One region of the Bradyrhizobium sp. 192 genome, then DNA from elsewhere that is predicted to be linked to it. Evidence: predicted binding sites of a transcription regulator. Region 1 holds the regulator's gene; the other holds the start of a gene.

What was found. Region 1 encodes LexA, which represses DNA repair genes until DNA is damaged. Its sites were predicted from a motif close to TGTTCNNNNTGTGTTCNG; they were not measured.
Region 2: a site for LexA is predicted at 4,042-4,059, ahead of IVB24_RS16335 (putative DNA modification/repair radical SAM protein). Genes of this name have one in related genera too.

The regions. Positions count from the first base shown of each region.
Region 1 covers NZ_CP064690.1:4,484,407-4,492,259, reverse strand. Annotated here, with positions in the region: gene IVB24_RS20460 (S41 family peptidase) at 1-292, opposite strand, end outside; gene IVB24_RS20455 (alpha-hydroxy acid oxidase) at 628-1,761, shown strand; gene IVB24_RS20450 (HAD family phosphatase) at 1,770-2,399, shown strand; gene IVB24_RS20445 (hypothetical protein) at 2,560-2,763, shown strand; gene glp (gephyrin-like molybdotransferase Glp) at 2,986-4,197, shown strand; gene lexA (transcriptional repressor LexA) at 4,375-5,076, shown strand; gene IVB24_RS20430 (hypothetical protein) at 5,518-5,946, shown strand; gene IVB24_RS20425 (ComEC/Rec2 family competence protein) at 5,955-7,853, opposite strand, start outside.
Region 2 covers NZ_CP064690.1:3,597,294-3,605,146, forward strand. Annotated here, with positions in the region: gene IVB24_RS16325 (inorganic phosphate transporter) at 1-1,186, opposite strand, end outside; gene IVB24_RS16330 (UdgX family uracil-DNA binding protein) at 1,284-2,726, opposite strand; gene IVB24_RS16335 (putative DNA modification/repair radical SAM protein) at 2,726-3,961, opposite strand; gene IVB24_RS16340 (DNA repair protein) at 4,123-4,911, shown strand; gene IVB24_RS16345 (DNA polymerase Y family protein) at 4,808-6,460, shown strand; gene IVB24_RS16350 (error-prone DNA polymerase) at 6,457-7,853, shown strand, end outside.

The sequences.
Region 1 (7,853 bases):
TGGTCTCCTGCATCTCGGTCCAGGCCTTCGCGTTCATGTAGCGCGAGTGCGGATCGAGCGAGGTTACCATGCCCGTGATCGCGCCTTCGATCAGCTTGGCATTGTCCGGCTTCTCGACATAGCTGGCCTTGACGCGCTCGAACACCGTGCCGAACAGGTTGAGCTGGGAATAGGCGTCATCCGCGCTCGCTGCTGCCCGCGCCGCCCATACACCACCGTGCGGGCTGGCTACCAGAAGGGTCAGACACGCTCCAGAGAGCGCGCCCAGGGGGAACAGCAGGGATTTCCGCATGGATCGACTGGCCTTCTTGTTTGCTCGGCGGTTGCTAGCGCTTGTCTTTGGAGACTTGGGACTCGCCCTGCAAGTGGCGATCCAGTCTGCTTCTCACAATACCATTCTGGTTTCTTCATGGCCGGGATGCCACGCCGGCGGGTACATCGCAGAAATCGCTTCGTCCGGACCTAAACTTTTGGCAACGTTGCAGGACTGGGCCGCCCCCATAGACACCCTACAGCGGGAATCGGTGCGCCGGTCCACGCCTCGCAGCCATGTCATTTTAGGATGGTTTTGGAGCGCTGGACGGGTTAGGCGATGACACAAGGCTTCAAATTCTCGGGAGGATAACAATGAACGAAGCACCCCGGATCCAACCGGAACGGAACGTCGAGCTCGGCGCCAGCAACGAGCCGTTTCAGAACCTGCACGAATTCGTCCGAAAAGCGCGGGCCAACCTCAACCAGAACGCCTGGGACTACATCGTCGGCGCCGCCGAGACCGAAACCACGATGCGCCGCAACCGGATGGCGCTGGACGAGATCGCCTTCCGGCCGCGGGTGCTGCGCGACGTCCGCAAGGTCGACGGCTCGGTTCAGCAGTTCGGCCGCAGGATGCGCCTGCCGGTGGTGCTCGCCCCCGTCGGCGCGCTCGAGATCTTCGATCCGGATGGCGCGGCGAGCGTCGCGCGTGCTGCCGGCACCTTCGGTGCGGCGCACATGCTGAGCTCGGTGTCCGAGCCCGGCCTGGAGCAGACCGCCGAAGCCGCTCCCGATGCGCTCCGGCTCTATCAGCTCTATGTCCGCGGAGACGACGCTTTTGTCGCCGATGTCGTCAGCCGCACCGAGAAGAACGGCTATGCCGGCTTCTGCCTGACCGTCGATACCGCCCACTACAGCCGTCGTGAGCGTGACATCGCCAAGCGCTACGTTCGCGAGAGCCGCCTGCGCGCCACCGGCGGCGATTTCCAGAAGGGCCTGGAGTGGCGGACCGTGAAGATGATCAAGGACAAGTTCAAGATCCCGCTGATCCTGAAGGGCATCGCCACCGCCGAGGACGCCCGGATCGCGGTCGACCACGGCGTCGAATGGATCTACGTCTCCAACCATGGCGGCCGCCAGCTCGACCACGGCCGCGGTGCCATGCATGTGCTGCCCGAGATCGTCGAAGCCGTGAAGGGCCGCGCCAAGATCATGGTCGACGGCGGCGTCTGTCGCGGCACCGACATCGTCAAGGCGATCGCGGCGGGCGCGGACCTCGTCGGCATCGGACGGCTGCAATGCTGGGCGCTGGCTGCGGCGGGCGAAGCCGGCGTCGCGCGGATGCTGGAGCTGCTGGAGGACGAGGTGCTGCGCTGCCTGGGCCTTTTGGGCGCCACGTCATTCGCGGAGGTCGACAAAGCCTGCCTGCATCCGGCGACCGCCACCAACGCACCGAGCGTGTTCAGCGCATTCCCGCTGTTCGACCACGATCCGTACCGTTACTGAGTGAAAGGATGCAGGTGACATCGCTCTCTCCCGGCAGCGCCGATGCGCTGCTGTTCGATCTCGGGCGCGTGGTGCTCGACATCGACTTCTCCAAGGCGATCGCCTGCTGGGCGGGACATGCCGGCTGCCAGCCCGAGGCCATCGTCGCGCGCTATGTGCGTGACGAGGCCTACCGGCTGCATGAGGTCGGCAAGATCAGCGACGAGGATTATTTCGCCTCGCTGCGTGCTTCTCTCGGCATCGGCATTTCGGACGCGCAATTCCTGGAAGGCTGGAACGCGATCTTCGCCGGCGAGATGCCTGACATTGCCGAGCTGTTGCCGCGTGCGGCGAAGCAGATGCCGCTCTACGCCTTCTCCAACACCAACCGGCCGCATGTCGACTATTTCTCCAGGGAATATGGCGAATTGCTCGGCCATTTCCGCGCGCTGTATCTGTCGTCCAGCATCGGCCTGCGCAAACCGGATGCGGAAGCCTTCGACCACGTCGTCACCGCGATCGGCGTGCCCGCGGAGCGTATCGTGTTCTTCGATGACCTCGCCGAGAATGTCGAAGGCGCGCGGGTACGCGGCCTGACGGCGGTGCATGTGACGTCGCCACGCGACGTTGGAAACGCCCTGAAGGCGTTGGGCATCTGAAACCAGCCCGCCACCCAGCTTCAGACACGCTTTCAGGAACCAAATCTGCAACAGATCGGGAACCTGATCGCTTTGTGCATTTTTATACAGAGTTCCGGGAACGGAATACCTCCCTTCGGACTCATCACTCCGTTGGGACTTCTACATCGGACTTATCGACGTGCTGGGCAAAACCTATCTCACCAAGCAGGCCTCTCTGCTGCTCGAATTCGCCAGAACGACCTCGGATTCGGACCTTTCCGCCAAGCTGATCAGCAAGGCCGCCGACCTGAAATCCCAGGCCGATCCGCTGCCGGACAAGGATCAAGGCCCAAAGGCTCCCGACGTCGCATTTGTCAGCCCGGATGCGCCGAGCAGGCGTTGAGCGAGCAAGCCGTGGCGGCCGTCATTCTCGTCCTCGGGATGGCCCACTTCTGCCGATCGGTCTCATCGTCTGGATGATGCGACGCCAAGCCTGAGCCTGCCTTCGATACGGGCTGCAAGCGGCAGGATGGGCGTCCTGCTCCGCAATTTTGCCTCCGCCTCCGCGCTCGGTTAGAACACTGTCGGAACATTTCGTCCGAACGTGCCGAGCAGGAGTTTCGCCGTGGCCTTGATGCCGGTTTCCGACGCCCTTGCCGCGGTGCTGGCGGGCGTTGAGCCGCTGCCTGAACAGATGGTTCCGCTCGACGAAGCCCACCACCGGGTGCTCGCGCGGGACGTCGCCGCGCGGCGCACGCAGCCGCCGCAAGCCATGTCGGCGATGGACGGCTACGCCGTGCGCGCAGCCGACGCGGCAGCGATCGATTCCAGGTTGACTGTCATCGGTGAGGTCGCAGCGGGCCGTCCGTTCACAGGACGGGTCGGCGCTGGCGAAGCCGTGCGGATCTTCACTGGCGGTGTCGTTCCCGACGGCGTAGACGCGGTCGTGATCCAGGAGGACACCATTGCGGACGGCAAGAGCGTCACGATCAAGGAAGCCGCGATCGTGGGTCGGCACATCCGCCCCGCCGGCGTCGATTTCCGAGAGGGTGATGTCCTCTTGCGCAAAGGGACCCGACTGACAGAGCGCGACCTCGCGCTCGCAGCGGCAATGAACCATCCGCAGCTTGCCGTCTGCCGCCGCCCGAAGGTCGCGATCCTCGCCACCGGTGACGAACTGGTGATGCCGGGCGCCACACCCGGGCACGGCCAGATCGTCTATTCCAACGGCTTCGCCCTGCATGCGCTCGCCAGACAGGAAGGGGCCGAGACGATCGACCTCGGCATCGCCGCCGACACGCTAGCCGCCACCACCGCCGGCATCCGCCGCGCGCGCGAAAGCGGCGCCGACATCCTGATCACGACCGGGGGCGCATCGGTGGGCGACCACGATCTGGTCCAGCAGGCGCTCACGGACGAAGGCATCGCGATGGCGTTCTGGAAGATCGCGATGCGGCCCGGCAAGCCGATGATGCACGGACGGCTGGGGACGATGGGCGTGATCGGCCTGCCCGGCAATCCCGTGTCGTCCTACGTGTGCGCCTTCCTGTTCATGGTACCGCTGATTCGCGCGCTGTCGGGCCGTTCGGTGATTCATCATCATCGCGAGCGCGCCGTGCTGGGCCGCGATCTCGGTGCCAACGACCAGCGCGAGGACTATCTGCGCGCGCGCCTGGAGCTGCGCGACGACGGCACGCTCGTCGCTCTTCCCGTCAGCCATCAGGATTCCTCTCTGCTTGCGAATCTTGCTGCGGCACAAGTACTTCTCGTGCGCGCACCGTTTGCGCCACAGGCCGAGGCCGGCAGCCCCTGCGAGATGCTGCGGCTCCCCGTCTGACCTGCGCGGCCACACGCATTCCGCGCGCTTCGTTCTGTTCACGCTAAATTAAGCAGTTGCGGAACATGTATCGAACATATAGTGTCCGTTCATGATTTGTTTCGAGGATGTAGCGGCTTATAGCTGAACTCATCCGTCTCGGAATCGAACGACATCAACCGGGGGACTTTGGTCGAGATGCTAACGCGCAAACAATACGAGCTTCTGCGGTTCATCAGCGAACGTCTGAAGGAAAGCGGCGTGCCGCCGTCCTTCGACGAGATGAAGGATGCGCTCGACCTGCGCTCGAAGTCAGGCATCCACCGCCTGATCACCGCGCTCGAGGAGCGCGGCTTCATCCGCCGCCTGCCCAACCGCGCCCGGGCGATCGAAGTGATCAAGCTGCCGGAGCTCCAGGCTGCCGCCGGCACCCGACGCGGCTTCACGCCAAGCGTCATCGAGGGCAATCTCGGCAAGGTACGCGCGAGCTCCAGCCCGTCCGCAGACGAGGGCGAGCGGCCCGTTGCGGTGCCCGTGATGGGCCGCATCGCGGCCGGCACCCCGATCGAGGCGCTGCAGACCCGCAGCCACACCATCAGCGTACCGCCCGACATGCTCGGCTCCGGCGAGCATTACGCACTCGAAGTGCGCGGCGATTCCATGGTCGAGGCCGGCATCCTCGACGGCGACATGGCGCTGATCCAGCGCAACGAGAGCGCCGATACCGGCGACATCGTCGTGGCGCTGATCGACGACGAGGAAGCCACGCTCAAGCGCTTCCGCCGCCGCGGCGCCTCGATTGCCCTGGAGCCCGCCAATGCCGCGTATGAGGTGCGCATCCTGCCGCCGAACCGCGTGAAGATTCAGGGCAAGCTGATCGGGCTGTACCGCAAGTACTGAGTCCGGAAGTCCTCGATCAAGAAGTCTTTGCGCCTCGTGCGTGCGGCTTCGATCGGCATCGCCGATCAGAGATTGGAGCGGATGATGGTCCGCTCCGGCTGGATAGTCTTTCTGGTATTGCACAGACTATCCGGCCCTATTCTTCCGCAGCGGCATCATCGGCCGGGCGCGCGAAGAAGCATTGCCCCCCTTTCCCCCACGACGCGATCAATCTGTTTGAACACATACGCTTCGCCTGCGGGCCGCCGACACGCGCCTGCCGAATGCATGGGCGCCAACTTTGTTCCTATTGAATTCGGGAAAGATAATGTGATCTCGGCTCGCCGATCCGAGCCGCAGATTTGCCTACAACCGGGCAGACCGTCACGTGCTTCCACTCTGGTAGGGGCCCGCGCCTCCAAAAGAGGTGCGGGTCGCTATCTCTGCATTGAGGAGCACCCGATGTGTGACTACAGCCTGCATGCCGTCGCGACGCGCCCCGCAGAAGTCGGCGAGACGATCGTCACGACAACGTTCCGCGGCACCTCGACACGCGGCTTCGCCTCCGAAGCCAATCTCTCCGTCGCGGTCTGCCTGCTACCGGGAACGGAGCTCGCCTTCGCCGACAACCTCCGTTACGATAACCGCTGGATCTGGACGCGCACCGTCAACTCCCGCGTCGGCAAGTTCGGCAAGATCGATCCGCACATTCCCGATCGCCACCATGACGCGATCGAATTCCCGGACGGCAAATCCGTGCTGGTGACGCAGCTCGTCGAAGGCCAGCGCGCAACCGTGCTGCAGCTGCCGGTAACCCAGCCGGTCAACGAGCGCAACCGTGAGATCATCGCCGACAGCCGCCCGACGGTCACGCGACTGCCGATCGGCTGACAGGGACTTTAGTCCTCCGCTTGAAGATCGGCCTCCGCGGGGGTCGCATCCTTGTTGCGCGAAGCCGCTGCCCTTGGCATGAGCGCTCCTTCGAAATCTCCCTCGCCGGCAGCCGCCGGCGACCAGGGACGGTTGGTGCCCCTCGCCCTCACCGCCTGAACCGAAAAGCCGTCGCCACGCTGCGTCAAGGCCAGCGCGCCCTGGCGACCAAGCCGCTGCCGATCCACCACCATCGCCGCACAATCAGGCGGCGCGGGCCGTGACGTCACCACCAGTGCGGCCCGGCTGCAATCATCCGCCAGCGCATCGATGCGCGAGGCCAGCGCGACCAGCCGACCGTCGGCGAGCGGCGTGACGCAGCCGGACTCGTCGCACGATATGCCGCTCGCCAGCGCGCCACTGCCGGCATCGCGCGGATCGGCGTCAGCAGACAGCCATTCCCTCAGCAGGAAATTGTCCTTGCCCGTCCTGATCAGATGCAAGCGCCCGTCCCCGCCCCTCACCGCGACGCTCGCGCCGTCCCCTGCGATCAGGATATCGGGCTGCCGCACCGACAGTCCCCAGCCGATGGCAGCCAGCAGCACCACGGCACCGCACCAGCGCAAGGGCGTGCGCAACAGGCCCATCACGATGATCCCCAGGCTCGCTGCGATCAGCGGCGCGATACCGAACGCTGGGATGCGGCCGACGGCGCCCGGCAATGCCGTCACCCAGCGCGAGACCACGACCATCCAGTCGATGCCGATCCCCATCAGCCACCAGAACACGCCGTCGAGCCCGAACGGCGCCGCGAGCAGGCCCAGCAGCCCGGCCGGCATCACCAGCGCCGAAACCACCGGCATTGCGCCGAGATTGGCGAGCACGCCGTAGGGCGTGACGCGGTGGAAGTGAAAGGCAGCGTAGGGCGTGGTCGCAAGCCCCGCGATCAGCGAGGCCAGGAACAGCATCGCGATCTCGCGGCCGCCCCACATCGCGACGCGCGCGGTCGCCGAATGGTCGGGCGAGGCAAACAGGTTCGGCATGCCGATCTGCACCAGCGCGACGAGTCCGAGCGTCGCGGCGAACGACATCTGAAAACTCGGATGCACCAGCGCTTCCGGCGCGACTGCGAGCACGATCAGCGCCGCCACCGCGAGCGTGCGGAACGTGATGGCGCGGCGATCGACCATCACCGCGATCAGCACCACCGCCGTCATGAAGAACGACCTTTGCGTGGCCACCTCCGCGCCAGACAGCAGCAGATAGAACGCAGCGGCGACCAACGCCGCCGCGGCCGACCATTTCTTGATGGCGAAGCCGGCCGCCAGCCCCGGGATCAAGGCCAGCAGAGCGCGCACCGCGAAGAAGACGACGCCCGCGACCGTCGCCATGTGATAGCCGGAGATCGAGAGCACGTGCCCGAGCCCCGAGATGAACATCGCGTCGTTGACGGGCGTGGAAATCGCATCGCGCCGCCCGGTCAGCAGCGCTGTCGCGATCGCGCGGTTGTCGCCCTCGAGCGTGGCGCGGATGCGGGCGTCGATCACATCGCGCAGGCCCTGCATGAAGGCGGCATAACGCAGCCGCAAGCCGCCGGCATCAGGCGGGACGGAAGCGGTGATCGCGCCCATCACGAAGCCGGATGCACCGATGCCCTGAAAGAACATATCGCGCGAAAAATCGTAGCTGCCGGGGCGTACCGGTGAGAGCGGCGGCATCAGCCGCGCCTTGAGCTGCACGAAGCTGCCGACCTCGGGGGCAGTGCCCTTGCGCACCGACAGGCGGACGCGCTCCAGCTTGACGTCGCTGCGCTGGGCCTCCATCGCGGTGACGCGCAGCACGAAACGATCGGTGCGCTCGCGGATGTCGCGGGCCTCGACGAAACCATACAGCGACACCGAATAGAGCGGCTTGGCCAGCACGGGGTG
Region 2 (7,853 bases), 890 kb from region 1:
TCAGGAAGCGGATCGCTTCCGAGGTCAGGTACATGTCGTTACGGGTGTTGCCGACCACTTCCGCCGGCACCTTGTTGAGCGAGCCGTATTTCGCGACCTGGTCGCCGACATCCTTCACCAGCACCGCCAGCGAAGGGTAGGTGCCTTCGCTGATGTGGTGCGAGGTGATGTACTGGGTCACCGCAGGACGGGGGTCGCCGATGATCGAGTGACCGGCGCCCTTGGCCGCGATCACCTTGGAGGCGGCATCCGAGACCTTCTGGAACTGGGCAACCTGGGACTCCGGCAGCGCGCGATTGAGCGCGTAAGCCGTCGGCACGGTGCCGATCAGGATCAGCATGATCAAGCCCATGCCCTTCTGGCCATCGTTCGAGCCGTGCGCGAAGCTGACGCCGGTGCAGGTCGCGATCAGCAGGCCGCGGATCCAGAGCGGCGGCGCCTTGTTGCTTTCGGGCGCAGCATACAGGGCGGGGTTGCGCACGATGAACTTGAGCAGCAGCAACAGCACGGCGGCGCAGATGAAGCCGAACAGCGGCGACAGCAGCAGCGCGTAGCCGATCTCGGTGGCCTTGCTCCAATCCACGCCCGAGGTGCCGTCGCGGCCGCGCATGACGGCGTTGGCGACGCCGACGCCGATGATCGAGCCGATCAGCGTGTGCGAGGAGGAGGCGGGCAGGCCGAAGAACCAGGTGCCGAGATTCCACAGGATCGCGGCGATCAGCAGCGCGAACACCATCGCGAAGCCGGCGCTGGAGCCGACCTGCAGGATCAACTCGACCGGCAGCAGCGAGACGATGCCGAAGGCGACCGCACCGGAGGACATGAGCACGCCGAGGAAGTTGAAGAAGCCCGACCACATCACAGCGACTTCGGCCGGCAGCGAATGGGTGTAGATCACGGTCGCCACCGCATTGGCGGTGTCGTGGAAGCCGTTGACGAATTCGAATCCGAGCGCGATCAGGAGCGCGACGAACAGGAGGATGTAGGGCAGGTAGGTTGTCACCCGCGCGCCGGTGGCGTTGACGTCGACATAGATGCTGTAGGCGACGAACAGCAGGCCCGCGGCAAGGATGCCGAAGAACAGGATCATCGTCAGCGGATTGAAGCCCTTGTCGAGATTCGGCCGCGAGGCCGGCTGGATCGGCGCGGGATCGGCTACCGCGCGGTCGAATGCAACGTCGGTCATGTCTGGACGCCCCTTAACTTTGAAGTAAGGGTATTGTCCGCGATGGATTTGAAGGCCGGATGACAAGCGGCGGTTGAAGCCGTTTTCCTGCCAGTATTCAGGCGGCCTGCGCGGCTTTCTTCTGCAAGCCGGCAACGATCTTCAAATCCTCGACAAAGCGCCGATATTCCAGCGCCTTGGCTTCCGGATCTGGCAACCGCAGCAAATAAGATGGGTGCACCGTCACCAGCGCTTTGCGTCCGTCGGGAAGGTCGATGAGCCTGCCTCGGTTTTTTCCGATGGGTGTGATCTTGCCGAACACGCTTTGCGCGGCGGTAGCGCCCATCGCCACGATCAGATCGGGTTGGATGGCCGAGACTTCCCGCTCATACCACTGCCGGCACGCTTTGATCTCCGGCGTATTCGGCTTCTGGTGCAGGCGGATCTTTCCGCGCGGCACGAATTTGAAGTGCTTCACTGCGTTGGTGACATAGACCTTCTTGCGATCGACACCGGCCTCCTCCAGCGCACGGTCGAGCATCTGGCCGGCGGGGCCGACGAAGGGATGGCCGGCGAGGTCTTCCTTGTCGCCGGGCTGTTCGCCGACCAGCATGATGTTGGCGGATTTCGGGCCCTCGCCGAACACGGTCTGGGTCGCGTCCTTGTAAAGATGGCAGGCGCGGCAATGCGCGGCTTCCTCACGGAGAGCTTCGAGATCGTTTGCGGCAGTCTTGCGAGTCATCGGAGCCTCCGGCCGCCTTTGGGGCTTGTGCGGATCGGTTGCGGCATTGGCGATCATGGCACCGGTCATGCGTTCGGCGTCCTCGATCAGGGGCTTAATGATCGAAGCCTCGGGCAGGTTCCTCCAGTATTTCTTCGGCATCTCGGCCTGCATCGCCTTTACCTTCAAGCGCGCCGGATTGAAGATGCTGGCGTAATAGCGCCGCCAGGTCTCCTCCAGCCGATCCTCGCCCGGCGCCTCGCTCTTGTTGACACCCGGTGTGAACGAAAGCGAATGACCGTCCCAATGTGCGCAGAGCTCCGGCGTCAGGATCGACCAGGGCATGTCGGCGAAGCGTTTGGCGAAAAACGGGGCTGCGAGCTCGACGATGTGATGCTCCGGCTCGAACCAGGCGACGTAATGCGCGGCGCGTTCCCTGCCGATCTCGCGGAAGCGGACGAAGGCGTGCATCTTGTGCTCGTCGCGATGGACCGCTCGGGCCATCGCAGTGACCAGCGCGACGTCAGGATCGGTCGCGACCTCGATGGGATCGTGATTGTCCTTCAGGCGCCAGAGCAGGCGATAGAGGATCGCAAAGCGTTCGGGATCGCGATGCAGGATCGCGGCCTTGGCGAGATCGACGAATTTGCCTGATACCTTGAAGCTGCCGTCATTCACCGCGAGGATCGGAGACGGCGCTTGCGGCGCGAATAATTCCGCGTCGCGGCCTTGCACGGTCCAGGCGACATCGGTGGGCTGCACATGATGAAGCACGAGGCTGCGCGCTGCTTCGCGCCAGCCGTCGAAATCGGTTTCGGTGTCGAGGGTGATGTACTGCATCAGAAACCAAATCCCAGTTGCGTTGCTTTCGGCTTGAAGCGTTCGATCAGCCCGGCGGCATCGAGACGATGCGGCGAGGGGCGGTGGTCGCTGAGCACGATGAACGGCAGCGCCTTGTTGCGGGGCACGTGCAGCCGGGCGAGATCGGCCAGGCGGATCGTGGTGGTGCGCCGCGTCGCGATGATGCGCTCGACCGCCTTGGTGCCGAAGCCCGGCACGCGCAGCAGCTCCTCGCGGCTGGCGCGGTTGACGTCGAGCGGGAAGCGGTCGCGATGGCGCAGCGCCCAGGCGAGCTTGGGATCGATGTCGAGCGGCAGCATCGCGCTGTCGTCGACGATCTCCGCAACGTCGAAGCCGTAGAACCGCATCAGCCAGTCGGCCTGGTAGAGCCGGTGCTCGCGCAGCAGCGGCGGCTGCACCAGAGGCAAGGCGCGGCTGGCGTCGGGGATCGGGCTGAAGGCGGAATAATAGACGCGTCTCAACTTGTACGAGCCGTAGAGATTGGAGCTGGTGTGGAGAATGGTGTGGTCTGAGGCGCTATCGGCGCCGACGATCATCTGCGTGCTCTGGCCTGCCGGGGCGAAGCGCTGCGGCCTGGCTTTCGTCTTCGCTACGCGGTTCTCTTCAGCCTCGTCCAGCTTCAGCCGTAGCCGGCCCATGGTGCGGCGGATCGCGCGCACGTCCTTCTCCGGCGCGAATTGCTGCAGGCTCGTCTCCTCGGGCATCTCGATGTTGATGGAGAGGCGATCGGCATATTTGCCGGCCTCCGCGATCAGCGCGTCGTCGGCTTCGGGAATGGTCTTGAGGTGAATGTAGCCGCGGAAGTGATGTTCCTCGCGCAGTTTTCGCGCGACGCCCACCACCTGCTCCATCGTGTAGTCGGGGCTGCGGATGATGCCGGAGGAGAGGAACAGGCCCTCGATGTAATTACGCCGGTAGAAATCGAGCGTCAGGTTGACCACTTCCTCAATGGTGAAGCGGGCGCGTGGCACGTTGCTGGAGGCGCGGTTGACGCAATAGAGGCAATCGTAATTGCAGGCGTTGGTCAGCAGCACCTTGAGCAGCGAAATGCAGCGTCCGTCCGGTGCGTAGGAATGACAGATGCCCATGCCCGGCGCGGTCGAGCCCATGCCCTTGCGGTCGCTGGAATCCCGCTTCTCGGTGCCGCTGGAGGCGCAGGACGCGTCGTACTTGGCGGCGTCCGCCAGAATTTCCAGCTTGCGTTGCACGTCCATCTTGGAATCCCTTTGATTCAGCTGACGAATCTGACGGAGCACCAATTCGATTGACTCCCCGGCCGCCGTTAGCTTTATATTAGAACATATCATGAACAAATGAGCCAGCCGCTGGTTCTTGTTTTTAAGACCACGGCACCAATTCCTGAGGAGCGGCGAGCATGAGCGGCGCACGTATGAGCGCGCTTGCGAGTTTGCGCGGCCAGATCGAGCGCATCGAGACGGCGTTGGTCGTGCATCCGCACGATCGCGTCGCACTCGGCCACAACGAAGCCGATGGCGCGCTGAAGGGCGGCCTCGCGCGCGCTGCGATCCACGAGGTGTTTTGCGCTGGGTCTCAGGGGACGGCCGCAACCGGCTTCGTCATGGGGCTTGCCGGGCGCGTCTCGGCGCAGCGGCCGCTGCTGTGGATACGACAGGATTTCTCGGAGATAGAGGCGGGCGCACTGTCGATGAGCGGGCTCGCCGAGCTCGGCCTCGATCCACGCCGCGTGGTGATGGTGCGCGCCGCCGATGTCGAGAGCGCGCTGCGCAGCTCGGCCGATGCGCTCGCCTGCGATGCGCTGGGCGCGGTCGTGCTCGAGCTCTGGGGCGAGACCAGGCAGTTCGATCTGGTGGCGAGCCGCAAGCTGACGCTGGCCGCACAAGGTTCCGGCGTCACCGGCCTGATGCTGCGCATGGCCGCGCAGCCGCTGCCTTCGACTGCAGAGACACGATGGATGCTGCGCGCGGCGCATTCGCCGCCGGGGTCGGTATGGGACGCCTGGGGCGCGCCGCGCTTCGATGCCGAGCTCTTGCGCAATCGTCATGGCCCGTGCGGCCGGTGGATCATGGAATGGAATTGTGATGAGTGCCAGTTCAGTGAACCGTCGACGTATTCTCAGCCTGTGGCTGCCGCGCCTGCCGATCGACAGAATCCAACGTTTCTTCAGCAGCGCCGGGCTGGGTAAGATCAGAGCGTTTTCAAGCGAAGTGGGTGCCGGTTTGCGTGAAGAAAACGCGTCAAAACAAAAAGACGAGCCCAGCATCGTCGTCATCAAGGACAACAATGCGCTGGTCATCCATGCGCTGGACGAGGCCGCCGAGCGCCTCGGGCTGTATATCGGCCAGCCCCTGGCGAATGCCCGGGCGATGTGTCCGGACTTAGAGGTGTTCGACGCCGATGCCGTCGCCGATGCGAAGACGCTCAGCGACATCGCCGACTGGTGCGACCGCTTCACGCCGCTGGTCGCGCTCGATCCGCCGCATGGGCTGTTCCTCGACATCACCGGCTGCGCGCATCTGTTCGGCGGCGAAGCGGCGCTGTTGCAGACGCTGGTTCGTGCGCTCGGCCGACAAGGCTTTGCCGTCAGCGCGGCGATCGCCGGCACCTCGGTCTGCGCGCGAACGCTGACGCGGCAGGCCACGGGCTGCATCGTTGCCGATGGCGGGGAGGCGGCGGCGATCGACCGGTTTCCGGTGTCCGCGCTCGGTGCGGGCGAGGCCATCACCACGGGCCTCCGACGTGCCGGGCTGAAGACCATCGGCGATGTCGCCTCCCGTTCGCCGAGCGAGATCACGGCGCGGTTCGGCGCGCGCTTCTCCACGCTGCTCGCGCATGCGCTGGGGCAGGGCGATGCGCCGATCAGCCCGCGGAAACCGCTGCCCGATTACATCGTGGAGAAGCGCTTCGCCGAGCCGATCGCGACCGACACCATGATCGCGATGACGCTGTCGCGGCTGGCGGACACGCTGATTGCCTCAATGGAGAAGCAGGGCAAGGGCGCCCGTCGGCTGGAAGCCGCGTTCTTCCGCACCGACGGCGTGGTACGCGCGATCATGGTCGAGGCCGGGCGGCCGGTGACGCAAAGCAAAGTCATCGACCGGCTGTTCCGCGAGCGCCTTGACGCGCTCGCCGATCCCCTCGATCCCGGTTTCGGCTTCGACATGGTGCGCCTGTCGGCGAGCCGCACCGAGATCGTGGTGCAGGAGCAGCGCGATCTCGACGCCCATGTCCATGACAATGACGAGCTCTCTGCCCTGATCGACCGCATCGCCGCGCGGATCGGCGGAAAACGCGTCGTCGTGCACCTGCCCGAGGATACCCATATCCCCGAATGCGCGGTGATGGCCGCCCCGGCGCAGCATCATCTCGCTGCCGCCATGCAGGCCGAATGGCCGGCGCGGACCGAAAGCGAGCCGCCGCTGCGTCCCTTGCGGCTGTTCGACAGACCGGAGCCGATCAAAGTGCCGTTCGCGGCCGTGCCCGATGGACCGCCGCATCAATTCACCTGGCGCCGCGCGCTGCATGCCGTGGTGCGGGTGGAGGGGCCCGAGCGCATCGCCATGGAATGGTGGCGGCAGGACGGCAAGCAGCTGACCCGGGATTACTTTCGAATCGAGGACGCCGAGGGCCTGCGCTTCTGGATCTTTCGCGACGGACTTTACGAAGGGGAGGTGTTCGACGGCGATGGCGAGCCTGCTTCTCCCGGCTGGTATGTGCACGGTCTCTTCGCATGAGTACGCCCGCTTATGCCGAGATCGGCATCACAACGAACTTCTCCTTCCTGCGTGGCGGCTCGGATCCGCGCGCCTATGTGCATCAGGCCAGCAAGCTCGGTCTTCCCGGGATCGGCATCGCCGATCACAACACGCTCGCCGGCGTGGTGCGGGCCTGGAATGAGCTCGGCAACGACAAGGTGCTGCACAAGCCGAAACTGCTGATCGGCGCGCGCATCGTCTTCAGCGACGGCACGCCCGACATTCTGGTCTATCCACGCGACCGCGCCGCCTATGGCCGGCTGTGCCAGCTCCTGACCCGGGGCAAGCGTGGCGACGACATCACGCGGATCGAGAAGGGCGAATGCCGTCTCGCCTTCGCCGATCTCCTGGAGTTTTCGCAAGGCCAGCTCCTGGTCCTGACGTTGCCGTATCGCTTCGAGCCGCCGCAGGCGCTGGATATGCTTGCAAAGCTGAAGGCGAGCCGCGCCGAGGGCGTGTGGCTGGCAGCGAGCCTGATCTATCGCGGCGATGACCGCCGCCGGCTGGCGCGGCTCGATGACCTCGCCGCCAAAGCAAAGGTGCCGTTGCTCGCGACCAACGAGGTGCTCTATCACGATCCCGGCCGCCGTCCGCTTCAGGACGTGCTGACCTGCATCCGGGAAAAGACCACGATCGAGGCGGTCGGGAAGAAGCTGGAAGCCAATGCCGAACGGTTCCTGAAAACGCCGCGAGAGATGGCGCGGCTGTTCCGCGATTTTCCCGACGCGATCGCGGAGACCATGCGTTTTGCGGGGAAGATCGACTTCTCGCTCGACCAGCTCAAATACCAGTACCCGGACGAGCCGGTGCCGCCGGGCAAGACCGCGCAGGGACATCTGGAGGATTTGACCTGGGCGGGTGTCGACAAATATTTTGGCGGCGTCGAGAACATTGACACGAAACTGCGCGCCACCTTGCATAAAGAGCTCGCGCTGATCGCCGAGCTGAAATACGCGCATTACTTCCTCACCGTGCACGACATCGTCCACTATGCGCGCAGCCAGAACATTTTGTGCCAGGGCCGCGGCTCGGCGGCGAATTCAGCCGTGTGCTACGTGCTCGGCATCACCTCGGTCGATCCGACCAAGGTCGATTTGTTGTTCGAGCGCTTCATCTCAAAGGAACGGCTGGAGCCGCCCGACATCGACGTCGATTTCGAGCATTCGCGGCGCGAGGAGGTGATGCAATATGTCTATCGCCGTTACGGCCGCCACCGTGCCGCGATCATCGCGACCGTCATCCATTATCGCCCGCGCAGCGCCATTCGCGACGTCGGCGAGGCGCTGGGCCTGACCGAGGACGTCACCGCCGCGCTCGCCGACACCGTCTGGGGAAGCTGGGGCAAGGGCCTCAACGACATGCAGGTCAGGCA